Regions from separate parts of the Streptomyces sp. NPDC048106 genome, predicted to be linked through region 1. Evidence: riboswitches for the same ligand, from Rfam matches in the RefSeq annotation. Region 1 holds a riboswitch; each other region holds the start of a gene.

Evidence for each region. A riboswitch is a leader RNA that binds a small molecule or an ion and turns the genes downstream of it on or off. The one in region 1 is predicted to bind cyclic di-AMP.
Region 2: another riboswitch for cyclic di-AMP. It lies ahead of AB0927_RS07760 (M23 family metallopeptidase); the one in region 1 lies ahead of AB0927_RS10560 (transglycosylase family protein).
Region 3: another riboswitch for cyclic di-AMP. It lies ahead of AB0927_RS19055 (M23 family metallopeptidase); the one in region 1 lies ahead of AB0927_RS10560 (transglycosylase family protein).
Region 4: another riboswitch for cyclic di-AMP. It lies ahead of AB0927_RS18840 (transglycosylase SLT domain-containing protein); the one in region 1 lies ahead of AB0927_RS10560 (transglycosylase family protein).

Annotation. Positions count from the first base shown of each region.
Region 1 covers NZ_JBEZND010000008.1:69,631-77,192, reverse strand. Annotated here, with positions in the region: gene AB0927_RS10585 (SurA N-terminal domain-containing protein) at 1-159, shown strand, start outside; gene AB0927_RS10580 (nucleoside triphosphate pyrophosphohydrolase) at 423-1,391, shown strand; gene AB0927_RS10575 (cytochrome P450) at 1,426-2,709, shown strand; gene AB0927_RS10570 (DUF899 family protein) at 2,703-3,386, opposite strand; gene AB0927_RS10565 (transglycosylase family protein) at 3,657-4,751, shown strand; cyclic di-AMP (ydaO/yuaA leader) riboswitch at 4,929-5,098, shown strand; gene AB0927_RS10560 (transglycosylase family protein) at 5,103-5,792, shown strand; gene eno (phosphopyruvate hydratase) at 6,236-7,522, shown strand.
Region 2 covers NZ_JBEZND010000006.1:17,439-25,000, reverse strand. Annotated here, with positions in the region: gene AB0927_RS07800 (lamin tail domain-containing protein) at 1-606, shown strand, start outside; gene AB0927_RS07795 (NADPH-dependent FMN reductase) at 729-1,265, shown strand; gene AB0927_RS07790 (leucine-rich repeat domain-containing protein) at 1,262-1,993, shown strand; gene AB0927_RS07785 (DUF2637 domain-containing protein) at 2,002-2,628, opposite strand; gene AB0927_RS07780 (hypothetical protein) at 2,666-2,845, opposite strand; gene lspA (signal peptidase II) at 3,076-3,612, shown strand; gene AB0927_RS07770 (dihydrofolate reductase family protein) at 3,637-4,800, shown strand; tRNA gene AB0927_RS07765 (tRNA-Met) at 4,865-4,938, shown strand; cyclic di-AMP (ydaO/yuaA leader) riboswitch at 5,252-5,420, shown strand; gene AB0927_RS07760 (M23 family metallopeptidase) at 5,428-6,483, shown strand; gene AB0927_RS07755 (aldo/keto reductase) at 6,554-7,498, shown strand; gene AB0927_RS07750 (PrsW family glutamic-type intramembrane protease) at 7,518-7,562, opposite strand, start outside.
Region 3 covers NZ_JBEZND010000017.1:37,885-45,446, forward strand. Annotated here, with positions in the region: gene AB0927_RS19045 (HPr family phosphocarrier protein) at 29-310, shown strand; gene AB0927_RS19050 (GntR family transcriptional regulator) at 621-1,307, opposite strand; gene AB0927_RS19055 (M23 family metallopeptidase) at 1,507-2,250, opposite strand; cyclic di-AMP (ydaO/yuaA leader) riboswitch at 2,263-2,421, opposite strand; gene AB0927_RS19060 (pitrilysin family protein) at 2,649-4,019, opposite strand; gene AB0927_RS19065 (pitrilysin family protein) at 4,037-5,431, opposite strand; gene AB0927_RS19070 (DNA topoisomerase IV subunit A) at 5,727-7,562, shown strand, end outside.
Region 4 covers NZ_JBEZND010000016.1:146,100-153,661, forward strand. Annotated here, with positions in the region: gene recQ (DNA helicase RecQ) at 1-1,984, shown strand, start outside; gene AB0927_RS18825 (M56 family metallopeptidase) at 2,012-2,950, opposite strand; gene fahA (fumarylacetoacetase) at 3,136-4,356, opposite strand; gene AB0927_RS18835 (HAD family hydrolase) at 4,617-5,429, shown strand; gene AB0927_RS18840 (transglycosylase SLT domain-containing protein) at 5,490-5,975, opposite strand; cyclic di-AMP (ydaO/yuaA leader) riboswitch at 5,980-6,152, opposite strand; gene AB0927_RS18845 (polyprenyl synthetase family protein) at 6,675-7,562, shown strand, end outside.

The sequences.
Region 1 (7,562 bases):
TTCTGGAAGTCCCTCTCCCAGGCGTCGCAGGAACTGCGCATCGACGTCAACCCGCGCTACGGCACCTGGGACGTGCAGAAGAGCAGCCGGACGGACGCGAAGACGCCGTGGGTGCGGGAGGTCACGGCGGTGTCGGGCGGCGGACCGCTGACGGCGTAGGGCGGGGGCGGGCGCCGCGGTCCGGGCCCGGCAGGGCGTGACAGGGCCCGGAGGGGCCTGACGGGGCGTGCGGGGCCCGGCGGGGCTTGGGCGGTCATACGATCACAGGACTCCTTGGACCCTGTGGACAACCAAATCCGCCCGTCGCGGCGGTGGGTTACTTTCGGATCGTGAACGCATCCAGCCCCGAAGCCACCGGACCCGAAGCGACCGGATCCGAAGCCACCGGTCCCGGCGCCGAGCCCGCCGCCGGCCCCGGCCGCATCGTCCTGCTCACCACCAGCCACCGCGTCGCCCCCGGCCTGCTGTCCTGGCCCGCGTGGCAGGCCCTGCGCGCCGCCGACGCCGTGCTGTGCGCGGACGGCGCACATCCGCAGCTTCCGTATCTGCGGGAGGCCGGCATAGCGGTGGCCGAGTCGGCGCCCACGGCGCAGGAGCTGGTCGACGCCTGCGCGGGCGGGCGGACGGTGGTGGTCGTGGCGACGGGTGAGGGTGAGCCCGCCCTCACCGACGGCCTCGCCCGGCTGGCCGGCTCCGGCCGGGTCCGCATGCCCGCCCTGGAGCTGCTGCCCGCCTCGTACGACCTGCCCGGCGCCCGCCTGCTGGACCTCGTCCAGGTCATGGACCGCATCCGTGTCGAGTGCCCCTGGTCCTCCCGGCAGACCCACGAGGGCCTGGCCAAGTACGGCATCGAGGAGGCGTACGAACTGGTCGAGGCGATCGAGGCCGGCGACCGCGCGGAGCTGCGCGAGGAGCTGGGCGACGTCCTCCTCCAGGTGGTCTTCCACTCCCGGATCGCCGAGGAGCACCCGCAGACGCCGTTCTCGATCGACGACGTGGCCGGCGGCATCGTCGCCAAGCTCATCCGCCGCCATCCCCATGTCTTCGGCGAGGAGACGGCGGAGACCCCGGAAGAGGTCAGGGCGAACTGGCTGCGGGTCAAGGCCGAGGAGAAGCGCCGCACCTCGGTCACCGAGGGCATCCCCCTCGGCCAGCCCGGCCTCGCCCTCGCCGCCAAGCTCGCCTCCCGCGCCCGCATCGGGGGCCTGGACGTCCCCCTGCCCCAGGGCGACGACATCGGCTACGAACTCCTCGCCCTCGCCGCCCGGGCCGAATCCACCGGCACCGACCCGGAGACCGCGCTGCGGGCGGCGGCCCGGGTCTACCGGGACGCGATACGCAGGGCGGAGGGGGTGGACCCGGACCCGGGCGAGGCCGCCGACCGGCGGTGACACGCCCCTCCGCCCGGCCGGATACCGTCGAGGAGTGACCGACCAGCCTCGCCCCGACGACACCGTTCCCGCTGCTCCCGAACTGTTCACCTGGGAGTTCGCCGCCGATCCCTACCCGGCGTACGCCTGGTTGCGTGAGCACGCGCCCGTGCGGCGCACGCGGCTGCCCAGCGGGGTGGAGGCATGGCTGATCACGCGGTACGCGGACGCCCGGCAGGCGCTGGCGGACCAGCGGCTGAGCAAGAACCCGGCGCATCACGACGAGCCCGAGCACGCCAGGGGCAAGACCGGCATCCCGGGTGAGCGCAAGGCCGAGCTGATGACGCACCTGCTGAACATCGACCCGCCGGACCACACCCGGCTGCGCCGGCTGGTCAGCAAGGCGTTCACGCCCCGCCGCGTCGCCGAGTTCGGGCACCGGGTGCAGGAGCTGACCGACCACCTCATCGACCAGTTCGCCGAGCGCGGTTCCGCCGACCTCATCCACGAGTTCGCCTTCCCGCTGCCCATCTACGCCATCTGCGACCTGCTCGGCGTCCCGCGCGAGGACCAGGACGACTTCCGGGACTGGGCGGGCATGATGATCCGGCACGGCGGAGGGCCCCGGGGCGGGGTCGCGCGGTCGGTGAAGAAGATGCGCGGCTACCTCGCCGAACTGATCCACAAGAAGCGCGAGGCGCTGCCCGCCGAGCCCGCGCCCGGCGAGGACCTGATCTCCGGCCTCATCCGCGCCTCCGATCACGGCGAGCACCTCACCGAGAACGAGGCCGCGGCGATGGCCTTCATCCTCCTCTTCGCCGGCTTCGAGACCACCGTCAACCTCATCGGCAACGGCACCTACGCCCTGCTCACCCACCCCGACCAGCGCCACCGCTTCCAGGACGCCCTCGCCCGCGGCGAGGACGACCTGCTGGCGAGCGGCGTGGAGGAACTGCTGCGCTTCGACGGGCCCGTGGAGCTGGCCACCTGGCGGTTCGCCACCGAGCCGCTCACCATCGGCGGGCAGGAGATCGCGCCCGGCGACCCGGTGCTCGTCGTGCTGGCCGCCGCCGACCGGGACCCGGAGCGGTTCGCCGACCCGGACGTGCTGGACCTCGGCAGGCGGGACAACCAGCATCTCGGCTACGGACACGGCATCCACTACTGCCTGGGTGCCCCGCTCGCCCGCCTGGAGGGCCAGACCGCGCTGGCCACGCTGCTGACGCGGCTGCCCGACCTGCGGCTCGCCGCCGACCCGGCCGAGCTGCGCTGGCGCGGCGGGCTCATCATGCGGGGCCTGCGCACACTGCCGGTGGAGTTCACCCCGCCCGGTCAGTAGTCGAGGCCCGCGAACCAGTCGCCCCGGCCGCCCGGGGTCAGGTCGAGCAGGTGCCAGACGGGGCTGAGGAGGTCGATGCCACGCTGGTCGATGTCCTCGGCCATCCGGGGGTGCGCGGAGTAGAAGTGGCGGACCGTGCCGTCCGCGTCCCGGGTGAGGACGGAGATGGTCGAGTCCTGGACGCCGTCCTCGTCCTCGCTGCCCAGGTCGTACTTGAAGGTGCTGTCCCCGGCGCTGAGCAGCCGCAGCCGGGACCAGCCGCGGGCGCGCGCGTGCCGGCGCAGGGCGGCCGGGTCGGCGGCGGCCACGACCACCAGGTCGGCGTTCCGGGCGACATGGCGGGCGACGCCGTCGAAGCCGTCGAGCCACAGGGTGCACATCGGACAGGGATCGGTCTGCCGTTTGCCGTACATGAAGTGGTAGACGAGCAGCGGCCGCTCCGGGCCGCCGGTGAACAACTCGCCCAGCGCGACCTCGCGGACGGGCGTGTCGCCCGCGTCGAGGCGGGCGGGGCCCTCCAGGAAGACGTACTCGCCGACCTCGGCCCCCGGCGGCAGCGACCGGCGCAGTGCCGCGACCCGTTCGCGTTGCCGCATCAGCTCGATCTCGGCGCCGCGCAGTTCCTCGCGGGCGGCGAGGTACTCCGCGGACTCACCGTGCAACCGGGTGTGCCGCATCGGGTGTCCTCCTGGATGAAAAGCCCTCCGGAACAGGTCGGTTCCATGGTTCCGGGCACCGGGTGCGCCCGGGGTGAGGCGCCGCCGTTCCCGACGGGTGAAAAGGTGTGTGACGGAGCGGAGGAGGAACATCCGTCTCTGTGATCTTCACGTGATCCGCGCGGCATGAACTTGTGACAAGTCATCGGGTGCCGATACGTTCACCCCTCAGCGTGGCGGCCCGGCACCATCCGCCGCGCCGGCCCCAGCAGTCGCACGAAAGGCTTCCGCATGATCTCCGGGAACGGTCGTCACCGCCGCCCCCGTCAGGCTCCGGCCCTCCTCGTCGCGGCCGGCGTGACCGGCTCGGCCATCGCTATCCCGCTGCTCGGCGCCACCGGCGCCCACGCGGCCGACGCCACCACCTGGGACAAGATCGCCGAGTGCGAGAGCGGCGGCTCCTGGAGCGCCGACACCGGCAACGGTTATTACGGCGGTCTCCAGATATCCCAGGAGGACTGGGTCCAGTACGGCGGCACCCGGTACGCCTCCTCCGCCGACCAGGCCAGCCGCTCGCAGCAGATCGCCGTGGCCGAGCGGATCCTCAAGGACAAGGGCACCCTGCCCTGGGCCACCTGCGCCCTGCTGTCCGGGCTGACCTCGAACTCCGGTTCGGTGGACGTCGATCCGGGTGTCAGCGGCACCGGCGGCGGCCAGGACGGCGGCACCACCGGCTCGTCCGGCCTGCCGGACCCCTCCTCCTCGGCCGGCTCGCAGGGCGGCGACCAGGCGGGCACCGGCTCCGGCAGCGCCTCCACCACCGACCCGTCCGACTCCTCGAACCCCACCGACCCCTCCGGCTCCCCGGCCCACGGCTCCGGCAAGCAGACCGGCAGGCACGCGAGCCCGACCCAGGGCCGGCCCACCGGCGCCCCCGAGACCGGCGTCCCCACCCCGGACCCGTCCGACTCCTCCTACCCGGCCGACCCCTCCGCCCCGGCCACGCCGTCCGCCCCGGCCGGCACCGCCCAGGCGCCCGCTCCGTCCACCGGCACCCCGGACGACGCCCAGCAGAGCGTCGGTTCCTGGGACCTGGTCGACACCGGAGCCCTCGGCGTCGGACGCCATCGCGGCGACAACGGGGACGAAAGCGCGGCAAACGGGCAGAACGGCTCGTCCGCCGGGCGGCACGCGTCCCGCGAGGGGGACACCTACACCGTCCGCGGCGGCGACTCGCTGAGCGCCATCGCCGACTCCCTTGACGTCGACGGCGGATGGCACGCGCTCTATGCCGCGAACAAGAAGGTCGTAGGCGCCGACCCGAACCACATCACCGCCGGTCAGACCCTGAAAGTCAGTGACGAAACGGGCGCGGAACAGGGCTAGTTGACGCCCTATTTGATCGCTAAATGTCCGTTTTGGCGAAAGTGTGGGATGAGTCTCAGAAGCCCTGATCGTCTTTGAAATTCCGCGGATCACGTGGCTACGGTCAAGGCCGCTCGTCACCACGGGCCCCGGCCGCCGCAACGCCGAATCCTGCCAGCGGCTGCCCGGGAACAGTCGTCGCGTCAAGCGCCGCAGGCAGGAGCGGGGGACCCAAGGTAAGTGCCGGGCCCGGCAGTTGATGCCGGACCGGCTTGGGGTGAAGCCACGCCTCCGGACGGAGGGGTGGCCGGGCAACTCAACCGGCCCGAACCCGACAGCTCACCTCGTAGGCGTCGGTGAGGGGATCGTTCCATGCTGTTTTCCGGCAAGGGCAAGCACCGTCGTCCGTTCAAGGCCGTCCGCGTCGTCACGCTGGCCGGTGTCGCCGGCGCCGCCCCGCTGATGGCGTCCGGCAGCGCCTCCGCCGCCACCGCCTCCCAGTGGGACGCGGTCGCCCAGTGCGAGGCCGGCGGCAACTGGTCCATCAACACCGGCAACGGTTACTACGGCGGTCTGCAGTTCTCCGCCTCGACCTGGGCCGCGTACGGCGGCACCGCCTACGCCTCGACCGCCGACAAGGCCACCAAGCCGCAGCAGATAGCCATCGCCGAGAAGGTCCTCGCCGCGCAGGGCAAGGGCGCCTGGCCGGTCTGCGGCACGGGCCTGACCAGCACCCCGTACGGCGGCTCCGCCGCGTCGGCCGCCACGCCGGACAGCGCGTCGAAGAGCACCGCCACCCGCTCCACGGACCAGCAGGCCGCCACCCGCTCCACCGAGCGCACCGCCCCGGCCAAGTCCACGAGCAAGACCGTCACCACCCCGACCGGTGAGAAGGTCAAGAAGGGCGACGGCGAGTACAAGGTCGTCAAGGGCGACACCCTCAGCTCCATCGCGGCCGAGCGCCACGTGGCCGGCGGCTGGAAGAAGCTGTTCGAGCTGAACAAGGACATCGTCGCCAACGCCGACCTCATCTACCCGGGCCAGCAGCTCCACCTGAAGTAGCCGTCCGGTCCGGCCGCCGGGCCGTACGGCCCCGCTCACAGCCGCCCCGGCCCGCCGGACCCGCCAGGGGGCGGCCCCCGGCGGACTCGGTGAGAGTCCGCTCCGCCCCCACCCCGAGGCCCGCCCCCACGGCCCTGGGGCCCGCACCCCCCATGCGGCCCCCGGGACCCGGGCCCGATCCCCGTCCCCACGGGCTCCCCGTTCCGGCGCGTTTTCCCCCGTTCGCGCCGGGACGGGGTCTTTCGTTTTCCCGTACTTCAGCGAGGTCTCATCCCGAACCCCTTTGTTCCGGCGGTGAACAATGGGTACCGTTTCCCTGCGTCCCCGTCGCCCACCAGACGGTCGGTCGGTGGCCGGCGACCCCGGGACGGTTAGGCTCTAGTCGCAAGGCACAGCCGCAAGGCAGGCCGCCCCGCACTTCCAGCGTCACATCCAAGAAGGAGATGCTCGTGCCGTCCATCGACGTCGTCGTAGCCCGGGAAATCCTGGACTCCCGAGGCAACCCCACGGTCGAGGTCGAGGTCGGCCTCGACGACGGCAGCACCGGTCGTGCCGCCGTCCCGTCCGGCGCCTCCACCGGTGCCTTCGAGGCCATCGAGCTGCGCGACGGTGACCCCAACCGCTACCTGGGCAAGGGTGTCGAGAAGGCCGTCCTCGCCGTCATCGAGCAGATCGGCCCGGAGCTGGTCGGCTACGACGCCACCGAGCAGCGGCTGATCGACCAGGCCATGTTCGACCTGGACGCCACCGACAACAAGGGCTCCCTCGGCGCCAACGCCATCCTCGGCGTCTCGCTGGCCGTCGCGCACGCCGCCTCCGAGGCGTCCGACCTGCCGCTCTTCCGCTACCTGGGCGGCCCCAACGCGCACCTGCTGCCGGTGCCGATGATGAACATCCTGAACGGCGGCTCGCACGCCGACTCCAACGTGGACATCCAGGAGTTCATGATCGCCCCGATCGGCGCGGAGTCCTTCTCCGAGGCGCTGCGCTGGGGTGCCGAGGTCTACCACACCCTCAAGAAGGTCCTGAAGAGCAAGGGCCTGGCCACCGGCCTCGGCGACGAGGGCGGCTTCGCCCCGAACCTCGGCTCCAACCGCGAGGCGCTCGACCTGATCCTTGAGGCCATCAAGGAAGCCGGCTACGCGCCCGGCGAGCAGATCGCCCTCGCCCTCGACGTCGCCGCCTCCGAGTTCTACAAGGACGGCAAGTACCTCTTCGAGGGCAAGGAGCGCTCCGCCGCCGAGATGACGGAGTACTACGAGGAGCTGGTGGCGGCCTACCCGCTGGTCTCCATCGAGGACCCGCTGTTCGAGGACGACTGGGCCGGCTGGAAGGTCATCACCGACAAGCTCGGCGACAAGGTCCAGCTCGTCGGCGACGACCTGTTCGTCACCAACCCGGAGCGCCTGGCCCGCGGCATCGAGGAGGGCACCGCCAACGCCCTGCTCGTCAAGGTCAACCAGATCGGCTCGCTGACCGAGACCCTGGACGCCGTCGAGCTGGCCCAGCGCAACGGCTTCAAGTGCATGATGTCCCACCGCTCCGGCGAGACCGAGGACGTCACCATCGCCGACCTGGCCGTCGCCACCAACTGCGGTCAGATCAAGACCGGCGCCCCGGCCCGTTCCGAGCGCGTCGCCAAGTACAACCAGCTGCTGCGCATCGAGGAGATCCTGGACGACGCCGCGGTGTACGCCGGCCGCAGCGCCTTCCCGCGCTTCAAGGGCTGACCCGCCCCGGGCCACCTCTTGGCCCGTCGTCCGTACGTCC
Region 2 (7,562 bases), on a different contig from region 1:
AGCACCACCGACCTCGACTTCAGCTTCCACCACGACGAGACACCGAACACCACCGGCAGCAGTCCGGTGGACGACGACCTGGTCGACCTCCAGGAGTTCGTCCACCCCCAGCCCGTCACGATCGGGGGCAAGCAGTACCGGGCGGTCCTGAGCGGGTTCAAGCGGGGCGGGCAGATCGTCCGCCGGTTCCGCAGCCCCGAGGGCGGCGTCAACTTCGCCGAGGTCGTCTGCATGTTCACCACCGAAGAGCCCGACGTGGTCATCTCCGACCTGCGGTACCTGGGCTCCGGGTCCGGCCAGCCCGACGAATACGTCGAGATCTTCAACCAGGGCGGCGCGCCCCAGGACCTGACCGGTTGGACCGTGGAGGCCAAGCCCACCGGGCGCGTCTTCCCCTTCCCGGCGGGGACGGTCATCCAGCCCGGCCAGCGCTACCGGATCCACACCAACGAGTCCCACCCGGAATTCGGCGGCTTCACCTTCGGCTCCGCCCAGCAGATCTGGCGCGACCAGGGAGGCATCGCCCGCCTGGTCGCGGCCGACGGCCATGTCCCGGACCAGTACCCCTACCTCGACCGGGGCTTCAACACCACCGGCACCCCGTGACGGGATACCTTGGCCGCGGCCTTTGACCCGTCGGCCCGGTGAGTCCGAGGCCCACCGGGCCGATCGCCCCCAGCTCAGCGGGAGTCCGAGCTGGGGGCTCATCCGTTCGAGGGGGTTTCGTGATGATCCTGCTGCTGTCCGGGAGCCTGCGAGCCGGTTCCACCAACGAGGCGCTGCTGCGGACCGCGCAGGCCGTGGCGGCGGAGGCGGGGGTGCGGGCCGTCGCGTACGACGGGCTCGGGCGGCTTCCGCACTTCAATCCCGATGACGACCGGGACCCGCTGCCGGCGGCCGTGGCCGAGCTGCGGGCGGCGGTCGACGCGGCGGACGGGGTGCTGGTCTGCACGCCGGAGTACGCCGGGACCCTGCCGGGGGCGTTCAAGAACCTGTTGGACTGGACCGTCGGGGGGACCGAGATCTGCGACAAGCCGGTCGCCTGGGTCAACGTGGCGGCGCCGGGCCGGGGACAGGGCGCGGAGGCCACGCTGCGCACGGTGCTCGGCTACACCGGGGCCGCCGTCGTGGAGGCCGCCTGCGTGCGGGTGCCGGTGGGGCGAGGGGACGTGGGGGAGGACGGGGCTGTCACCGACGCGGGGATCCGCCGTCGGATCGGGGAAGTGCTGGGGCTGCTGGTGGAGGCAGGGGCGGGGGCGGCGTGATCACGGACCCCGCACAGGTGCTGGATCTCTGGCGCCGCCAGTTGGGCCGCGTGCCCGAGCAGGTCTGGGAGCGCACCGGGCTCCAGGTCCTCATCCTCGCGGACAACGGGCTCACGGAGCTTCCGGGCGACCTCGGGCGGTTGCGGGGGCTGCGGACCCTGGACCTCGGGCACAACCGGCTCACCTCGGTGCCCCGGGAGATCGGGGAGCTGACCGGGCTCGACGGCTGCCTCTACCTTCACGACAACGAGCTGAGCGAGCTTCCCGAGGAGCTGGGGAACCTGACGCGGCTGCGGTATCTCAACGTCGGGGAGAACGCCCTCACCGCCCTGCCCGAGGCCGTCGGCCGGATGGCCGGACTCGTCGAACTCCGGTCCCAGCACAACCGGTTGACCGCCCTGCCCGACACCGTCGGCGACCTCCGCGGTCTTCGCGAACTCTGGCTCCGGGGCAACGCACTGGAAGGGCTGCCGGCGTCCGTGGCCGCGCTCCGCGAGCTGCGCCACCTGGACCTGCGCGAGAACGCGCTGGCCGCGCTCCCGGACGCGCTCGCCGGCCTGCCCCTGCTGCGCCAGTTGGACGTGCGGAGCAACCGGCTCACCCGGCTGCCGGACTGGATCGTGGACCTGCCCTCGCTGGAGAAGCTGGACCTGCGCTGGAACGCCTGCACCCGGGAGTCGCCGCCGGTGGCCGAGCTGGAGCGCCGGGGGTGCGTCGTCCTGCTGTGACGGCGCGCTCACCTGGTGGGGTACGGCCCCTGCGCCTTGGGATTGCGGCGGCTGTGCGCGGCGTGCCGGGGATGGCTCACCTTGGAGGACACCTGGCCGACGATCTCCCAGAAGCACACCAGCGCGGTGATCGGCGGAATTCCGAAGATGATCAGCGAAAGCGGGGAGTGCGCCGCATGGCAGACGCACAGGCCGACCGCCATCACGGAGGCGCCCAGCAGAACTCCCCACGACCGCTTGGCACTTCGGTTCTGCACCGTCGCCCGCAGAATGGACAGCGCCGCCACGAGCCAGGGTCCGTACACCGTCAACGGCCACCATTGTGCGAGGCGCATCGGCAGCACCGACGAAGCGGTGACGCGGAGTTGGGCGTAGGAATAGGAGAAGGACCAGCCCAGCATGCACAGCGCGCACACCGAGATGGACGCGATCAGCAGCGTGACGGGGGCTCCGCGCCCCTTGTCGCGCAGCAATCCGGATTCGGTACGGATACGCCGGCGGTTCCTCCGGTGGCTGGACCTGCCGTGCGGCGGGGCCGGGTCGGGATTCTCGGCGGACGCGCCGGACAGCATCTGGGCCAGCTCCTCGACCGGGTCCCACTGCATCTCCAGCGTGCTGAACTCGTAGTCACCCACAACGTCTTCCTCGTGAATCCTGTCCATCGGCTGGGTCCTAGAGCCTCACCATCGCCCGCAGGTACTCACTCTCCAGCTGGCGGATCCTCTGCAAGAAGTCGTCGAGAAGATCTGAACAGCCGTCGGTGAACACCTCGCGTTTCTTGCCCTCCAGCCGGAATGTGACCGGCGAGTGGAGATTCAGCGCTGTGCGTCTCTCAGTGCGTGCCACGGTCAACTAACGAGGCTTTCGGGACCAGAGGGTGTGGGGCATTCGGGTGCTTCTGTAGCTCGAAAGCGGGGTTCGCCGGTCCTATGACCGCACGTAGCGAAAATACGAATGCACCTGTCGGGGTCCTCGTGCGCGGTGACGCCCCGCCGGGCGGCCCGTACGCTGGGCGGGAACCGGGGAGGAGTACGAGCGTGACGCGGAGCGAGTCGAGCGGGGGCGGGGAACCCCAGGAACACCTGGAACCCCAAGAACCTCAGGAACCCCAGGCGTCCGGAGCGCGGCGGCGGGTGTGGGTGCTGTGGCTGGTGGCCGCCGTCGCCTACGCCGTCGATCTGGGGAGCAAACTCGCGGTGGTCGCGGAGCTGGAGGGCCGGGACTCCGTGCCGGTGCTCGGGTCCTGGCTGGAGCTGCGGGTGCAGCGCAACCCCGGCGCGGCCTTCGGCATGGGCAGCGCGACGACCCTCGTGTTCACGCTGATCGCGCTCGCGGTGGCCGCCGTCATCGTGCGGGTGTCGCGCCGGCTGACCAGCACGCCGTGGGCGATCGCCCTCGGGCTGCTGCTGGGCGGCGCGGTCGGCAATCTGACCGACCGGCTCTTCCGCTCGCCGGGCGGGATGCGGGGCGCGGTGGTCGACTTCGTCTCGGTGCGCGACTTCAGCGTCATGAACCTCGCCGACTGGGCGATCACCTGCGGCGGCGTCCTGATCGTCGTCCTGTCCCTCTTCGGGCACGAACTGGCCGACGCGCGCCTCCCCCGGGAGCAGACCGGCTGACGACGGGGCCGCACACTTGAGCCGATGAGCACCGAGCGAGCCTTCCCCGAGTCCGCGCCGTACCCGTACGTGCTGCTGTCCGCCGCCGTCTCCCTCGACGGCTGCCTGGACGACACCGGCCCCGAGCGGCTGCTGCTGTCCGGCCCGGCCGACTTCGACCGGGTCGACGCGGTACGGGCCTGGGCCGACGCCCTGCTGGTCGGCGCCGGCACGATCCGCGCCGACAACCCCCGTCTGCTGGTCGGCTCCGCCGAGCGCCGCGCGGCCCGCCGCGCGCAGGGCAGGCCGGAGTACCCGCTGAAGGTCACCGTCACGGAGACCGGCGACCTCGACCCCGAGGCCCGCTTCTGGCACACGGGCGGCGACAAGCTCGTCTACACGACCGACGAGGGTGCCGCGCGGGCCGCCCGCCTCCTCGGTGATTCCGCCGAGGTCGTCCCGCTCGGCCCGGAGCTGGACTGGCGGGCCCTGCTCGGCCATCTGCGCGCGGTGCGCGGGGTCGGCCGGCTGATGGTGGAGGGCGGCGCCGCCGTGCACACCCAGCTCCTCCAGCAGGGCCTCGCCGACGAGCTCCAGCTCGTGGTCGCCCCGCTGATCGTGGGCGATCCGGCCGCACCGCGGCTGTTCGGCGCCGGCCGCTACCAGGAGGGACGGCTGCGGCTCGTCGAGTCCCGCCGGATCGAGGACGTCGTGCTCATGCGCTACGAGCCCACCGCGCCCGGCGCCGGCCCGGTGCCCACCGCCGCCGACCGGCACTGGCTGCGCACCGCCTGTGAGCTGGCCGCGCTGTGCCCGCCCTCGCGGACGGCCTTCAGCGTCGGCGCGGTCGTGGTCGCCGCCGACGGCACCGAGCTGGCCCGCGGCCACTCCCGCGAGGGCGGGGACCCGGTGGCGCACGCGGAGGAGGCGGCGCTGGCCAAGACCGACCCCGCCGACCCGCGGCTGCCAGGCGCCACCGTCTACAGCAGCCTGGAGCCCTGCGCCCGCCGCGCCTCCCGCCCCGCGCCCTGCGCCGAGCTGATCCTGCGGGCGGGGGTGCGCCGGGTGGTGACCGCCTGGCGGGAGCCGGACACGTTCGTCGTGGCGGCCGACGGCACGGGGGTGCTGGTGGGCGGGGGCGCCGAGGTCGTCGTGCTGCCCGAGTACGAGGCCCTGGCCAAGGCCCCGAACCGGCACCTGCTGGGCTGAGCGGCGGTCCCGTCGTAACCGATGTGCTTTCTGCCCTGGTGATGGCGTACAGTAGAGACATCGCCGCGGGGTGGAGCAGCTCGGTAGCTCGCTGGGCTCATAACCCAGAGGTCGCAGGTTCAAATCCTGTCCCCGCTACTGAAGACTCAGGGCCGGAATCCAGTTCTTGGATTCCGGCCCTGAGTGTTTGCCGGCTCTGGTTTTCCGGCCCTCGACAGGGGGGTTACCCCCAGTGACCGAGCGACCGCCGTGCGCATAACATCTGAGTCACCGTCAAAAACTCGATGGTTAGTGAACCGGGGTCAACTCGCCCGGTTTGACGGCGTCCTGGGCGTTAAGTCCCCCGGTCGGAGCGTTAATGATCAAGCCGAGCGGCTTGGAAAGTTCCCTCTGGGTCTATTAACGTTCGATAACGCAGCGCGGTCGTCCCAGCCGTCACCCGAGGCGGCTCCGTGCGCACGCGCCGAATCCCGCGAGGGAACCGGGGAACCACCACTTTGGGGTGAATCACGCGGAAATCGTCGTGAACTCAGCGAGTCCACGAGCGGTCCACGCGCGTAGGAGACCTTCCTGCTCCGAACCCGTCAGCTAACCCGGTAGGCGGCGGAAGGAAAGGAGCACGCCTCCGTGGCGTCCAACCGGCCTGCCCCAGAAGCCCCGTTCGTGCCCGCTCAGCGCGAACCCGAGTCGTTCGGCTACGGCCCCGGCCCCGACGGCGACGGCCCCTGGGAGGAGTGGAACCCCACCGAGGAGTCCGTCGCTCCGGTCCGCGGCCGACACCGCGTCGCCAAGCAGCGCGGCGGCTTCGCCCGCAGCTCCACCGTCCTCGGCGTCGGTGTGATCGCGGCGGTCGGCGCGGGCGGCATCGCCAGCGCCAACACCGGCAAGCCGCCGGTCTCCATCTCGATGCCGGACCTGCACAAGGTCTCGGTGCCGCACCTGTCCACCGTCGAGCACCTCTTCGGCGACGACTCCACCGACGCGCCCAAGGCGCAGACCGCCACCGCGCTCACCGACCTCGGGCAGACCACCGAGGGCAGCGAGAACACCGGCGCCGGCGAGGCCCTGCGCAACCGGATCATGGCCCAGGCCGAGCAGCAGCAGGGCCAGGCCGACAGCAAGGCCACCGCCGCGATGGTCGCCGCCGCCCAGCAGCAGACCGACGAGGCGGCCGCCAAGGCGGAGAAGGAGGCCGCCGACAAGGCCGCCGCCGCCAAGGCGAAGGCGGAGGCCGACGCCAAGAAGGCGGCCGAGGCCAAGCGGCTGGCCGAGCTGGCCAAGCAGTACACGCTGCCGGTCGTCTCGTACACGATCACCGGCACCTTCGGGCAGCCCGGCGCCATGTGGTCCTCCGGCTACCACACCGGCCTCGACTTCGCCGCGCCCACCGGCACCCTGATCAAGGCCGTGCACGGCGGCACCATCACCCAGGCCGGCTGGGCCGGCGCCTACGGCTACCGCACCGTCCTCACCCTGGACGACGGCACCGAGCTGTGGTTCTGCCACCAGTCCTCGATCAACGTCTCGGTCGGCCAGAAGGTCACCACCGGCGAGGTCATCGGCCGCGTCGGCGCCACCGGCAACGTCACCGGGCCGCACCTGCACCTGGAGGTCCACCCGAACGGGCAGGCCACCGCCATCGACCCGGCGCCCTGGCTGCGCGACAAGGGCCTCACCCCCTGACGTAACCCGCACGGAGCAAGCGCACCGGCGGCGGAACGCGATCATCCGCCGCCGGTGTTGAATGCGGGGCATGACTTCTCTGCGCACACTCGGCTCTTCCGACCTCCAGGTCTCCCCGCTCTGCCTGGGCGGCAACGTCTTCGGCTGGACCGCCGACGAGCAGACCTCCCACGCCGTCCTGGACGCGTACACGGCCGGGGGCGGCAACTTCATCGACACCGCCGACTCCTACAGCGCCTGGATCGAGGGCAACCAGGGCGGCGAGTCCGAGACCGTCATCGGCAAGTGGGTCAAGGCCCGCGGCAACCGCTCCGACGTCGTCATCGCCACCAAGGTCAGCCAGCACCCGCGGTACCAGGGCCTGTCCGCGGACAACATCAAGGCCGCCGCCGACGCCTCCCTGGCCCGGCTGGGCACCGACTACATCGACCTCTACTACACCCACTTCGACCAGCCCGACGTGCCGGTCGAGGAGATCATCGGCGCACTGGACCAGCTGGTGCGGGCCGGCAAGGTCCGGCAGATCGCCGCGTCCAACATCAGCGCCGAGCGGCTCAAGGAGTCCCTGGACTTCTCCACCCGCGAGGGCCTGGCCCGCTACGTGGCCCTCCAGCCGCACTACAACCTGGTCTCCCGCGACACCTACGAGGGCCCGCTCCAGGACCTCGCCGCCCGCGAGGGACTGGCCACCGTGCCGTACTTCGCGCTCGCCTCGGGCTTCCTGACCGGCAAGTACCGGCCCGGCACGAAGGTGGACAGCGCGCGCGCCGGCCGGGCCGCGGACTACGCGGAGTCCGAGCGCGGCCAGAGGGTCCTCGCCGCCCTCGACGAGATCGCCGCCGCGCACGACGCCCAGCACGCCACCGTCGCCCTCGCCTGGCTGGCCGCCCAGCCGACCGTCACCGCCCCGATCGCCTCGGCCCGCACCCTGGAGCAGCTCCCGCCGCTGCTGGCCGTCGCCGACCTGAAGCTGACGGACGACGAGCTGAAGAAGCTGACGGACGCGTCGGCGTAAGCCGCGTCCGGCACGGGCGTCACGCCCGGTACGGGTTGTACGGGTACGGCGCCGCCGCCGGGTA
Region 3 (7,562 bases), on a different contig from region 1:
AACCCTGAACAGTGAAGGGCAGCAACACATGGCTGAGCGCCGCGTCAACGTCGGCTGGGCCGAGGGTCTTCACGCCCGCCCCGCCTCCATCTTCGTCCGGGCCGCCACGGCCGCAGGCATCCCGGTGACGATCAGCAAGTCCGGCGGCACCCCGGTCAACGCGGCCTCCATGCTGGGCGTGCTGGGCCTGGGCGCCCAGGGCGGCGAGGAGATCGTGCTCACCTCCGACGCCGAGGGCGCGGACGCCGCCCTCGACCGGCTGGCCAAGCTGGTCGCCGAGGGCCTGGAAGAGCTGCCCGAGACCGTCTGAGCCCCGAGCGCCCGCCGGGCCGGCCGGACTGTCCGGCCGGCCCGGCGGGCGCTTCACGCGGCGGTGGCCGTCAACTCCGGCTGGCCGCCGGGTCCTTGCCGGACGCCGTGACCGTCAGTGTCACCGCGGCGGGCGGGAGGGTTTACGGGGTGCCCTGGACCGGAAAATCGCGCCGGGCCCCGCCGGACTGCGCCGCCTCGGCACTTTCGGGGTACCGCGGAATTCACCGGGACATGGAATTCACGGCAGCCGGGAAATAGGGAAATGGCCACCCGCTGAATATCCCCCCACTTTGTATACGGCACCCGTGTTAACACCGTGCACCGGACATGTTTACGGTATGTTGCGAGATACCCGGGCGTTCCGCGGCGCCGGGGATCCGCAGCCGGTGCGCGGCCGTCGTGCGCTGGGTGTGCAGCGCGGTCACCGCGCGGGCGCGCTCGTCGTCGCCGCGTGCCACCGCGTCCACGATCGCGCCGTGCTCCGCCCACGCGCCGACCAGGTCCGGCGGCGCGTCCACCGTGTACATCCAGGCGATCTTGTGGCGCAGCTGGGTGAGTGTCGAGGTCAGTGAGGGGCTGCCGCAGGACTGGGCCAGCGTCTCGTGGAACCAGCCGTTCAGGGCGCGCAGGTCCTCGCCGCCGCCCGTCCTGGCGCGCTCCTGCCCCAGCCGGACCAGGCCTCGCAGCACCTTCAGATGCGCCTCGGTGCGGCGCCGGGCGGCCCGCGCGGCCCCCAGCGGCTCCAGGAGCAGGCGCATCTCCAGCAGGTCGGCGGCCTCCTGCTCGGTCGGCTCGGCCACGCAGGCGCCCGCGTGCCGGCGCGTCACCACGAAGCCCTCCGCCTCCAGGGTGCGCAGGGCCTCGCGCACGGGGACGCGCGAGACGCCGTAGCGGCGGGCGAGCACCTCCTCGGTGAGGCGGCCGCCGCGTTCGAGGGCGCCGGTGACGATGTCGTCCCGGATCGCCGTGCACACCGAGTGCGCCGGAATACGCATGACCGACCTCCGCCTTAATACCCGCGACACGACGCCGACGACGGACGCGTCTTTTCCGTGACTCTATTCCACCGGGCCGGAATTTCCGACGGCGGACCGGAATCATGGATATTTTTTGGACAGATTCCGGCGGCGACGGCCGTGGAATGGCGAAAGCCCCGGCTCAGTGGCCGGGGCTTTCGATGCCGTGCGGGGTCGGTCAGACGTCCACGCCGTGGTTGCGGAGGTAGGCCACGGGGTCGACGTCGGAGCCGTAGTCGGGGCTGGTGCGCGCCTCGAAGTGCAGGTGCGGGCCGGTGACGTTGCCGGTCGCGCCGGACAGGGCGATCTGCTGGCCCGCGGCGACCTGCTGGCCCACCGTGACGCCGATGGAGGACAGATGGCCGTACTGGGTGTACATGCCGTCGGCCATGCGGATCACGATCTCGTTGCCGTACGCCCCGCCCCAGCCGGTGGAGACGACGGTGCCGACGCCGACCGCGTGCACGGAGGTGCCGGTCGCCGCGTGGAAGTCGATACCGGTGTGGGAGCCGGAGGACCACAGAGAGCTGCTGGCCATGTAGCCGGTGGACACGTAGGAGTGCGCGATCGGGGCGACGAAGGTGTTCAGCCGCTTGCGCTCGGCCTCGCGGGCGGCCCGGGCCCTGGCCTGGCGCGCCTCCTTCGCGCGCTCGGCGGCGGCCTTCTCGGCCGCCTGGTGCTCGGCGATCCGCTGCTGGGCGGTGGCCTGGGCGTCGATGTGCTCGGCGAGGTCGTCGGTCGCGGCGAGCACGGGGGTGAGGCCGGTCTGCTCGGCGGTTTTCTCGGCGGCGAGCGCCGGGGACGCGGCGAGGGTGCCGATGACGCCGGTGGTCGTGAGGGCCGCGACTCCGGCCGCGTGAACGGTGGTTCGCTTGACCCGGCCGGGCTTGCGGTGCTTCCCGGTGGCGCACATGAACGCCATGCGTGTGGCTGTCCTTTCCTTCCCTCTCGCCTACCGGGTTAGCTGACGGGTTCGGAGCAGGAAGGTCTCCTACGGGCCCGCACGTCTCGCGCGGATGCCCGATTCACCCCAGGGGACGGTGGGTCCCCGGCTCCCCTGGCTCGCGCCTCGGGGACTCGGCGATGGCTGTCCGGTGCCGCGGCTGCGGCGCACTGCCCGACGGACAACCCGGACGACGCTAAGCGGACCGGCTCTCAATCCTCAAACGGAACGCGGCTTTTGTAGCGCATCCCACAGGGCAGACAGGCAACCTCCGTATCAATTCGGACATCCTGAGGAGAGAGTGGAACAAAGTGGGGCCCTGACGACCCGTAGGCCGTCAGGGCCCCACCCCGCAAGGGGCCTGCCCGTAGGTGCCGTTACTCGGCGGCCACCACGGTGACCTCGCCGATGCCCAGCGCCTCGACCGGTGCCTTGATCTGCGCGGCGTCACCGACCAGGACGGTCACCAGGCGGTCCACCGGGAAGGCGTTGACGACCGCCGCGGTGGCCTCCACGGTGCCCGTCGCGGCCAGTTGCCGGTAGAGCGTCGCCTGGAAGTCGTCGGGCAGGTGCTGCTCCACCTGGTCGGCGAGCGTGCCCGCGACGGCCGCCGCGGTCTCGTACTTCAGCGGCGCGACGCCGACGAGGTTCTGCACGGCGACGTCCCGCTCGGCGTCGGTCAGGCCCTCCGCCGCGAGGGTGCGCAGCACCTTCCACAGGTCGTCGAGCGCCGGACCGGTGTTGGGGGTGTCCACGGAGCCGCTGATGGCGAGCATGGAGGCGCCGTTGCCGCCCGGGCCGGAGCGGAGCACCTGCCCGAACGCGCGCACACCGTAGGTGTAGCCCTTCTCCTCGCGCAGGACGCGGTCCAGGCGGGAGGTGAGGGTGCCGCCCAGGCAGTAGGTGCCGAGCACCTGGGCGGGCCACACCCGGTCGTGCCGGTCCGCGCCGACGCGGCCGATGAGCAGCTGCGTCTGGACGGCGCCGGGCCGGTCCACGATGACCACGCGTCCGGTGTCGTCGGCCGTCACCGCGGGCACCGGCCGGGGCTCGCCCGGGGTGCCGGTCCAGGCGCCCAGGGTCTCGCCGAGCAGCGCGTCCACGTCGATGCCGGTCAGGTCGCCGACCACGACCGCGGTGGCCGTGGCGGGGCGCACGTGACGGTCGTAGAAGGCGCGCACGGCGACCGCGTCGATCTTCTCGACCGTCTCCTCGGTGCCCTGGCGCGGCCGGGACATGCGCGTGGACGCCGGGAACAGCTCCTTGGAGAGTTCCTTGGCGGCCCGGCGGGCGGGGCTGGCCAGCTCGTGCGGAATCTCGTCCAGGCGGTTGCGGACCAGCCGCTCGACCTCGCTGCCGGCGAAGGCGGGGGCGCGCAGCGCGTCGGCGAGCAGGCCGAGGCCCTTGGTCAGACGCGAGGCGGGGACCTCCAGGCTCAGCCGGACGCCGGGGTGGTCGGCGTGCGCGTCGAGGGTGGCGCCCGCGCGCTCCAGCTCGGCGGCGAACTCCTCGGCGGAGTGCTTGTCGGTGCCCTCGGAGAAGGCTCGCGCCATGATGGTGGCGACGCCGTCCAGGCCGGCCGGCTCGGCCTCCAGGGGGGCGTCCAGGAGCACCTCGACGGCGACGACCTGCTGACCGGGGCGATGACAGCGCAGCACGGTCAGGCCGTTGTCGAGCGCGGCGCGCTCGGGGGCCGGGAAGGCCCACGGCTTCGCCTCGCCGGCCTGCGGCTGGGGGTGGAAGTCCATGGTGGCGAGCTGCTCGGTCACTTGGCCGTCTCCTCGTTCTCGTTTCCGGCCTCTACGGTGGCCTCCGACTCCGGGTCCTCGGGCACGTCGGCGTCCTCGACGGCCTGCGGGGACTTCGGCTCGTAGACCAGGACCGCGCGGTTGTCGGGGCGCAGCCGGGCCTTGGCGACCTCCCGGACCTCCTCGGGGGTCACCTCCAGGATGCGGTGCACGGCGTTGAGGGCGAGCTGCGGGTCGCCGAACAGGACGGCGTAGCGGCACAGTTCGTCGGCGCGGCCCGCGACGGTGCCGAGCCGGTCCAGCCACTCGCGCTCCAACTGGGCCTGGGCGCGCTCCATCTCCTCGGGGGTGGGGCCCTCCTCGGCGAACCGGGCCAGCTCCTCGTCGATGGCGGTCTCGATGACCGGCACCTCGACGTCGCCGGAGGTCTTCACGTCCAGCCAGCCCATGGAGGGCGCGCCGGCCAGGCGCAGCAGGCCGAAGCCGGCCGCGACGGCCGTGCGGTCGCGCCGCACCAGCCGGTTGTACAGCCGGGAGGACTCGCCGCCGCCGAGGACGGTCAGGGCGAGGTCGGCCGCGTCGCACGCGCGCGTGCCGTCCTGCGGCAGCCGGTAGGCGGCCATCAGGGCGCGCGCCGGGACCTCCTCGACGACGACCTCGCGCAGCTGCCCGCCGATGACGTCGGGCAGGGTGCCGTCACGGGGCGCGGGCTTGCCGTCGTGGGCCGGGATGGTGCCGAAGTACTTCTCGATCCAGGCGAGGGTCTGCTCGGGGTCGATGTCGCCGACCACGGAGAGCACCGCGTTGTTCGGCGCGTAGTAGGTACGGAAGAACTGGCGGGCGTCCTCCAGGGTGGCCGCGTCCAGGTCCGCCATGGAGCCGATCGGCGTGTGGTGGTAGGGGTGGCCCTCGGGGTACGACAGGGCGGTCAGCTTCTCGAAGGCGGTGCCGTAGGGGACGTTGTCGTAGCGCTGGCGGCGCTCGTTCTTGACGACGTCGCGCTGGTTCTCCATGGACTCGTCGTCCAGCGCGGTCAGCAGGGAGCCCATGCGGTCGGCCTCCAGCCAGAGCGCGAGCTCGAGCTGGTGGGCGGGCATGGTCTCGAAGTAGTTGGTGCGCTCGAAGCTGGTGGTGCCGTTGAGCGAGCCGCCGGCGCCCTGCACCAGTTCGAAGTGGCCGTTGCCCTTGACCTGCCCGGAGCCCTGGAACATCAGGTGCTCGAAAAGGTGAGCCAGGCCGGTGCGACCCTTGACCTCGTGGCGGGAGCCGACGTCGTACCAGAGGCAGACCGCCGCCACCGGGGTCAGGTGGTCCTCGGAGAGCACCACGCGCAGACCGTTGGCCAAGCGGTGCTCGGTCGCTGTCAGGCCCCCGGAGCCTGCCTCGGCTGTGGTCGTGTGACCCATGGGCATGTACGTCCCTTCGCGAGCGGAGGCGGTTAGTGGAAACCGCGGTTTTCCTGCCGTTCCTGCCACTGTATGCAACGCGTGCGGGGCCCCGGCGAAGTTCCCGCGGCGCGTACGCCCACAGCGGATCGCGTAGCCTGCCTCGGACCCCGCATCCGGTGATCGTCCGGGGCGCCGGTCCGGGTTGTCAGTACCCCGGTCCACAATGGTCCGCGACAGATCCGTCAACCGCTTCAGCACGAGCGAGCCGAAGGGTGCGCGCCCCGAAGGCGAGCGACCAGATCAGGAGGAGCCGGCAGCGATGGCCCGCCGCAGCACGAAGACCCCGCCGCCCGACGATTCGTACGAGGAGAAGATCCTCGACATCGACGTCGTGGACGAGATGCGTGGCTCCTACCTTGAGTACGCGTACTCGGTCATCTACTCGCGCGCCCTGCCGGACGCCCGTGACGGCCTCAAGCCGGTGCACCGCCGGATCGTCTACCAGATGAACGAGATGGGCGTGCGCCCCGACCGCGGCTACGTGAAGTGCGCGCGTGTCGTCGGCGAGGTCATGGGCAAGCTGCACCCGCACGGCGACGCGTCGATCTACGACGCCCTGGTGCGCATGGCCCAGCCCTTCTCCATGCGGCTGCCCCTGGTCGACGGCCACGGCAACTTCGGCTCGCTCGGCAATGACGACCCGCCGGCCGCCATGCGGTACACCGAGTGCCGGATGGCCGAGGCCACCAGCCTGATGACCGAGTCGATCGACGAGGACACGGTCGACTTCGCGCCGAACTACGACGGCCAGGAGCAGGAGCCGGTGGCCCTGCCCGCCGCCTTCCCGAACCTGCTGGTCAACGGCTCCTCGGGGATCGCGGTCGGCATGGCGACCAACATGCCGCCGCACAACCTGCGCGAGGTCGTGGCCGCCGCCCGCCACCTGGTCAGGAATCCGAACGCGGACCTGGACGCGCTGATGAAGCACGTCCCCGGCCCGGACCTGCCCACCGGCGGCCGGATCGTCGGCCTGGACGGCATCCGGGACGCGTACGCGACCGGCCGGGGCACCTTCAAGATGCGCGCGACGGTCTCGGTCGAGCCGGTGACGGCCCGCCGCAAGGGCCTGGTGGTCACCGAACTGCCGTTCACGGTCGGCCCCGAGAAGGTCATCGCGAAGATCAAGGACCTGGTCAACGCGAAGAAGGTCCAGGGCATCGCCGACGTCAAGGACCTCACCGACCGCGAGCACGGGCTGCGCCTGGTCATCGAGATCAAGAACGGCTTCGTGCCCGAGGCCGTCCTGGAGCAGCTCTACAAGCTGACGCCGATGGAGGAGTCCTTCGGCATCAACAACGTGGCCCTGGTGGACGGTCAGCCGCTCACCCTGGGTCTGAAGGAGCTCCTGGAGGTCTACCTCGACCACCGCTTCGAGGTGGTGCGCCGGCGCAGCGAGTTCCGGCGCGGCAAGAAGAGCGACCGGCTGCACCTGGTCAAGGGCCTGCTGACCGCCCTGGTCGACATCGACGAGGTCATCCGGCTGATCCGGTCCAGCGAGAACTCCGCGCAGGCCAAGGAGCGCCTGATGGGGCACTTCTCGCTGAGCGACGTGCAGACGCAGTACATCCTCGACACGCCGCTGCGCCGGCTCACCAAGTACGACCGCATCGAGCTGGAGGCGGAGAAGGACAAGCTCACCGGGGAGATCGCGGAGCTGACCCGGATCCTGGACTCCGACCAGGAGCTGCGCAAGCTGGTCTCCGCGGAACTGGCCGCCGTGGCCAAGAAGTTCGGCACCGACCGGCGCACCGTCCTGCTGGAGTCCGGCGGCGCTCCGGCGGTCGCCGTGCCGCTCCAGGTGGCCGACGACCCGTGCCGGGTGCTGCTGTCCTCCACGGGCCTGCTGGCGCGTACCGCGACCGCCGAGCCGTTCCCCGAGCAGGCGGGCGCCAAGCGGGTCAAGCACGATGTGATCGTCTCGGCGGTGCCGGCGACCGCGCGCGGCGAGATCGGCGCGGTGACCTCGGCGGGCCGGCTGCTGCGGATCAACGTGGTCGACCTGCCGCAGCTACCCGAGACGGCGGGCGCGCCGAACCTCTCCGGGGGCGCCCCGCTCGCGGAGTTCGTCTCCCTGGAGGACGACGAGACGGTGGTC
Region 4 (7,562 bases), on a different contig from region 1:
GGGGCCGGGCGCGGACGCGAGCGAGGCGCTGGCCACGCTGCACCGGGTCTTCGGGTACGGCGCCTTCCGGGGCGAGCAGGAAGCGATCATCGAGCATGTGGTGGCGGGCGGCGACGCCCTGGTCCTCATGCCCACCGGCGGCGGCAAGTCGCTGTGCTACCAGATCCCGGCCCTGGTCAGACCCGGCACAGGCGTGGTGGTCTCGCCGCTGATCGCGCTCATGCAGGACCAGGTGGACGCCCTGCGCGCCCTCGGTGTGCGGGCCGGGTTCGTCAACTCCACGCAGGACTTCGACGAGCGGCGGACCGTCGAGGCCGAGTTCCTGGCCGGCGAGCTGGACCTGCTCTACCTGGCGCCGGAGCGGCTGCGCCTGGACAGCACCCTGGACCTGCTCTCGCGCGGCAAGATCTCCGTCTTCGCGATCGACGAGGCGCACTGCGTCGCCCAGTGGGGCCATGACTTCCGCCCCGACTACCTCGCGCTGAGCCTGCTCGGCGAGCGCTGGCCGGACGTCCCGCGCATCGCCCTGACGGCCACCGCGACCCGGGCCACCCACCAGGAGATCACCCAGCGGCTGAACCTGCCGGCGGCCCGCCACTTCGTCGCCAGCTTCGACCGGCCCAACATCCAGTACCGGATCGTGCCCAAGGCCGACCCGCGCAAGCAGTTGCTCGCCTTCCTGCGGGAGGAGCACCAGGGCGACGCGGGCATCGTGTACTGCCTCTCGCGTAACTCGGTGGAGCGGACCGCGGAGTTCCTCAGCGCCAACGGCATCGAGGCGGTGCCGTACCACGCGGGCCTGGACGCGGGCACGCGTGCGGCGCACCAGTCCCGGTTCCTGCGCGAGGACGGCCTGGTCGTGGTGGCGACCATCGCCTTCGGCATGGGCATCGACAAGCCCGACGTGCGCTTCGTGGCCCACCTGGACCTGCCCAAGTCCATCGAGGGCTACTACCAGGAGACCGGCCGCGCGGGCCGCGACGGCCTGCCGTCCACGGCCTGGATGGCGTACGGGCTGAACGACGTGGTGCAGCAGCGCAAGCTGATCCAGTCCGGCGACGGCGACGAGGCGTTCCGCCGCCGGGCCGCCGCCCATCTGGACGCGATGCTCGCGCTGTGCGAGACCGCCGGGTGCCGGCGCGGTCAGCTGCTCGCCTACTTCGGCCAGGAACCCGCCCCGGCGGGCTGCGGCAACTGCGACACCTGCCTGACCCCGCCGGAGACCTGGGACGGCACCGTCGCCGCCCAGAAGGTGCTGTCCACAGTGGTGCGGCTGCAACGGGAGCGCGGGCAGAAGTTCGGCGCGCTCCAGATCGTGGACATCCTGCTCGGCAAGCGCACCGCCAAGGTGATCCAGTTCGACCACGACCAGTTGTCCGTCTTCGGCATCGGCCAGGACCTCGTCGAGGGCGAGTGGCGCGGCGCCATCCGGCAGCTGCTGGCCCAGGGACTCCTCGCGGTCGAGGGGGAGTACGGCACGCTGGTGCTCACCCAGGAGAGCGGCTCGGTGCTGCGAGGGGAGCGGGAGGTGCCGCTGCGCAAGGAGCCGAAGAAGCCGGCCCTCTCCCGGTCGGGGTCGGGGTCGGGGTCCGGCGGTTCCGGCCGGGGCGGCGGCAAGGCCAAGGCCGCCGTGGCCGAGCTGCCCGAGGAGCTTCAGCCCGCCTTCGAGGCGCTGCGCGTCTGGCGTACCGGCCAGGCCCGGGAGCAGGGCGTGCCGCCGTACATCATCTTCAACGACGCCACCCTGCGCGCGATCGTCTCCCGCATGCCGGGTTCGGTGCGGGACCTGGCCACGGTCAGCGGGGTCGGCGAGAAGAAGCTGGCGACGTACGGCGAGGAGGTGCTCGCCGTGCTGGCTTCCCTGGACGGATCCGGCACGCCCGCCGCGGAGCCGCTCGCCGCCGAGCCGCCTGCTCCGGGGGAGTCACCGGAGGACGACTGGCCGGGCCCGGGGGACGAGCCGGAGCCGGACGACTGGATATAGCCGGGCTCAGGGCGCCCGTGCCGCGGCTCAGGACAGCGCCTTCAGCCCCGGCGCGAAGGTGATCAGCAGTGGGAGGAGCGGCACCAGCGCGGCGACCGTCGTCGTCAGGGCGCGATGACGGCGCAGCAGCCGCGGGGGCGGTGCCAGCAGGCGGTCGACCCGCTCGCCGAGCAGGCGGCGGCTGGAGGCGCAGGACAGGACGCCCCGGTGCTGGTTCAGCTCGATCAGCGCGAGGGCGGTGGTCAGGTGGCCGCAGCGCCGGGAGGCGGTGTCGTCGGCGGCCAGTTCCACCAGGCGGTGCGTCTGGTCGCGGAAGTGGGCGAAGAGCGGCACCCGGGGAAAGCCCGAGGCGAGCGCCGTGGACAGGTGCAGCAGCCAGTCGTGGTGGGCGCGCGCGTGGCCGCGCTCATGGGTGAGGACCGCGTCGAGCTGGTGTCCGGTGAGGCGGTGCAGCGCGCCGGTGGTGACCACCAGCTGCGGGGGATGCCCCGGCATCCACCAGGCGTCCGGGTACTCGTCCTCCAGGACCAGCATCGGGCCCCGCGCCACCGGCAGTCCGGCGGGCAGGTCGGGGGCGCGTTCGCGTAGCTGGGCCCGCGCCTGGCCGCGGCTGCGGCGGGCCTCGACCAGTTCCCGGCCGAGCATCGCGGTGGTCCAGGCGGCGCCGCAGGCCAGCAGGACGGTGAGGACGGCGGCCCACACCGGCGCCGCGGAGAGGTCGTAGGCGGCGGTGACGGCGGGCGGCGCCGGGGCGAACACATGGTCGCGCACGGTGTGGAAGACCGCCGCGGCGCCCAGCGTCAGCGCGGCCAGACAGCACAGCAGGACGGTGGCGACCAGGCACTGCCACACCCACAGCGCGACCACGGGTTCCCGGTCGGGCCAGTCGGCCCGGGTCAGCGCGCGCGGGGCCGGCCCGGCCGCCGTCAGGGCGACGACGGTGAGCAGGAGCAGGCAGACGGTCATGCCGGGGCTCCGGTTCCTGATCCGAGAGGGGTTCGGGTATGGGTGGTACGAAGCCGGGCGGGGCGCGCGGGCGGCCGCCGCGGGTGGTGCGTGCTGCCGCCAGTATGACGAAGAGGGGCGCCGCGAGGCAGGTGTCGGGGCCGAACCGTCCGCTCCCGTCCCGCCGCGCGGCGCCCGCCGCCGGCTCAGGCCGAGGGCACGATCCGCCCGGTCACCTCACCGAGGCCCACCCGGCCCCCGTCCGCCCCGGGTGCCCAGGCCGTCATGGTGACCACGTCGCCGTCCTCCAGGAAGGCGCGCTTGCCGTCGGGGAGTTCGAGGGGGTCGCGCCCGTTCCAGGTCAGCTCCAGCAGGGAGCCGCGCTGGCGTTCCTCGGGCCCGCTCACGGTGCCGGAGCCGTACAGGTCGCCGGTGCGCAGGGAGGCGCCGTTGACGGTCATCTGGGCGAGCTGCTGGGCGGCGGTCCAGTACATGGTGGAGAAGGGCGGCTCGGAGACCACCTCGCCGTTGATGGCCACGGAGATCCGCAGGTCGTAGCCGCCGGGCTCGATGCCGGGGGCCGCGTCGTCCAGGTAGGGCAGCAGCGGGTGGGTGCGCTCGGGCGGGGTCACCCGCGCGTGCTCCAGGGCGTCGAGCGGGGTGATCCAGGCCGACACGGAGGTCGAGAAGGACTTGCCGAGGAACGGGCCGAGGGGGACGTACTCCCAGGCCTGGATGTCCCGCGCGGACCAGTCGTTGAGCAGGCACAGCCCGAAGACGTGCTCGCGGTAGTCGCCGAGCGCGACCGGGGTCCCCTGCTCGCTGGGCACGCCGACCACGAAGCCGACCTCGGCCTCGATGTCCAGCCGGATCGAGGGGCCGAACACGGGCGCCGGGTCGGCGGGGCCCTTGCGCTGCCCGGAGGGCCGTACGACGTCCGTGCCCGAGACCACGACCGTGCCGGAGCGGCCGTGGTAACCGATCGGCAGGTGCTTCCAGTTGGGGGTGAGGGAGTCCGCGGCGTCCGGGCGGAAGATCTTGCCGACGTTGCGGGCGTGGTTCTCCGAGGCGTAGAAGTCGACGTAGTCGGCGACCTCGAAGGGCAGGTGCAGGGTCACCTCGGACAGCGGGTGGAACAGGGGTTCCAGCGTCTCGCGGTGGGCGGGGTCGGTGACCCAGGAGGTGAGCGCGCCGCGCACCTCGGTCCAGGCCGCGCGCCCGGCCGCCAGCAGCGGGTTGAGGGTGGGGCGGGCGAGCAGCGCCTGGTGCGGCGAGCCGAGGGCGGCGGCCGCGGCGCCCGCGTCGAGGACCTGGTCCCCGAGCCGGACGCCGACCCTGCGCTCCCGGCTGCCGGAGGGCGAGAACACGCCATAGGGAAGGTTGTGCGGACCGAAGGGGTCGCCCTCGGGGACGTCGAAGGGGGGCATGGGGTACTGCCTCGCTCTCATCCAGGCCATGCATGGCGATGCGTTCCATGTGGTCAGGCCACACGTTACGGCCGGGATACCGGTCTTGGGCAGTGGCCAGGGGGTTGCCACCGTAGTGCCTCAAGAGTTCGTAATGTCCGAATAGCTGCTTCGGCGGCGGCAGTTCCGGCCCGGCGGCCTTCCGGGAACGGGGACGCGGCGCGCAAGTACGGGGAATGGCACGGGAGTCGGTGGAGGGCGCGGGTCCGTATTCTCTGATCATGGCACCCTCCCCCGCGTACGCACTGATCGCCACCGACCTGGACGGGACGCTGCTGCGCGGCGACGACACCGTCTCCGAGCGCACGCTGACCGCGCTCGCGCGGGCGACGCGGGCCGGGGCCCGGCACCTGGTGGTCACCGGCCGCCCGGCTCCCAGAGTGCGCCCCCTGCTGGCCGCCCTCGGCAGTACGGGGCTCGCGGTGTGCGGACAGGGCGCGCAGGTCTACGACGCCGGGACCGGCCGTCTGGTGTCGTCGGTCCGGCTGGACCGGGAGCTGGCCGAGACCGCGCTCGGCAAGATCGAGGCCGAGGTGGGCCAGGTGTTCGCGGCCGTCGACCAGGACGGCACGGACGGGCTCACCCTGATCGAGCCCGGCTACCGGATGCCTCACCCGACCCTGCCCGCGGTCCGGGTGGCCCGGCGCGCCGAGCTGTGGCGGGCGCCGATCAGCAAGGTGCTGCTGCGCCATGCCGCCCTCTCGGACGACGAGTTGGCGGCGGTGGCGCGCTCGGTGGTGGGCTCGCTGGCCACGGTCACCATGTCGGGGCCCGGGACCGTGGAGCTCCAGCCGTGCGGGGTGACCAAGGCGACCGGCCTCGCGCTGGCCGCCGAGCGGCTCGGGGTCCCCGCGGAACGGGCCCTGGCCTTCGGCGACATGCCCAACGACATCCCGATGTTCCGCTGGGCGGCGCACGGGATCGCGATGGCGAACGCCCACCCCGAGCTGAAGGCGGTCGCCGACGAGGTCACGACGTCGAACGAGGACGACGGCATCGCCGTCGTCCTCGAAAGGCTGTTCCCGGCCGGGTGACCGGGAACAGCGGTGGTGCCACGGGCTTCCACGGCTCACGCCGTTGCGGCCCGGGGCCGGTCAGTAGGCGCCGAAGACGTTGTCGATCGAGCCGTACCGGTGGGCGGCGTAGTTGCAGGCGGCGGTGATGTTGGCGACCGGGTCGTAGATGTTGAACGAGGTTCCGGCCACGTGGTACGCGTTGAAGGTCGGGTCGATCACCTGGAGCAGACCCTTGGACGGTATGCCCTTGGCCGCGTTGGAGTCCCACAGGTTGATGGCGTTCGGGTTGCCCGAGGACTCCCGGATGATGTTCCGGTAGATGCCGTTGTAGGAGCCCGGGATGCCCTTCTCGGCCATGATCGCGCGGGACTCGCGGATCCAGCCGTCGAGGTTGTTCGGGTACCCGGCGGGGGTGGTGGCGGCCGAGGTGGTGCCGGTGGCGGCGGACGCGGTGGCGGCGCCCACGAGCGGCATGGCGAGCACGGCGGCGCCGGTGCCGGCGACGGCGATCAGACGGACGAGACGGTTGGCACGGGTGCGGCGCGGCTGAACGGCAGCAGGCATGGGGTGTTCCTCTCCTACGCCTGCGAGGTGAGCTGTCGGGTTCGGGCGGGGAGGTGCCCGGCCGCGCCTGGTGAGAGGCGTGGCTATACCCCAGCCGTCCCGGTGCGAACACGCGGTTCGGCGACTTACCTGGGTCCCCCGCTCCTGCCGTACGAATGAGTTCGTCGATGGGTTTACAGGCGGCGGCAGGATTAGGCGTCCGCCTGATGGGTCGGGAACGTATGCGAGAGCACATGTCGGGAACAAGTGCCAGATTGATACATCGCGGCATTTGACCTTGATCATCAGCCTATGGGGTACTTGATCCTTTGCGACTGCCAACGCTCAACTCGCTTGCCGCGCAAGGCGGGAAGGGGTGTTGGCGGGCGTTCGTCGGGAAGGCGTTCGGGTGACCCAACTCACGAAATGGCAAACTACGTTAAATCGGGCATAGGGGATTCGTCCCTCGGTGGGGTGGAGTCGGTACTCCGCTCACCTCTGGGGTCGCGACGAAGTTCCAGATTTCCTGTTAAGTCAATAAATGTCTGTTGCCATCATCCGATCAGAGGTATGTCGGCCATGATCCGATACCGCCCAGGCTGGACGGGTGGGCGCTATCGGTGATCGAAACCGGACCGGATACGCTGACTTGAGTGATGGCAGCGACCTATCGACAAACCGCGTAATCGCCAGCAGACACCAGCAGACAGGAGACCCCTCGTGACCGTCGTCGGGCCGTTCGGGCTGAGCGTGCGGGACCAGGCTCTCGAAGCCGATGTCCAGGCCGGATTGGCGGCTGTCGAGGAAGGCCTGCTAGAGGCCACGAAGAGCGAGGTCCCGTTCATCACGGGGGCCGCCCAGCACCTCGTACGGGCCGGCGGGAAGCGTTTCAGGCCGCTGCTCGTGATGCTCGCGGCGCAGTTCGGCGACCCCTACGCGCCCGGTGTGGTGCCGTCGGCCGTGGTCGTGGAGCTGACCCACCTGGCCACGCTGTACCACGACGACGTCATGGACGAGGCCGCCGTACGCCGGGGCGTGGACAGCGCCAACACCCGCTGGGGCAACTCCGTCGCGGTGCTCACCGGCGACTTCCTCTTCGCCCGCGCCTCCCAGATCCTCGCCGACCTCGGCCCCGAGGCGGTCCGGGTCCAGGCCCTCGCGTTCGAACGCCTGGTCACCGGCCAGATCCTGGAGACCGCCGGCCCCTCCGACGGCCGCGACCCGGTCGAGCACTACCTCGACGTGCTCGGCGGCAAGACGGGCTCGCTGGTCGCGGTGTCCTGCCGGTTCGGCGCGATGATGTCCGGCGCCGACGAGACGGTCGTGGACGTGCTCACCCAGTACGGCGAGCGGCTCGGCGTGGCCTTCCAGCTCGCCGACGACGTCCTGGACATCGCCTCCGAGTCCCGCGAGTCCGGCAAGACCCCCGGCACCGACCTGCGCGAGGGCATCCCGACCCTGCCCGTCCTGCGACTGCGCGAGCGGGCCGCCCGGCTCGGCCTGCCCGAGGACCTCGCCCTGTGCGAGCTGCTGGACTCCGACCTCAGCGACGACGCCCGGCTCGCCGAGGCCCTGGCCACGCTGCGCGCCCACCCCGCCCTGGAACAG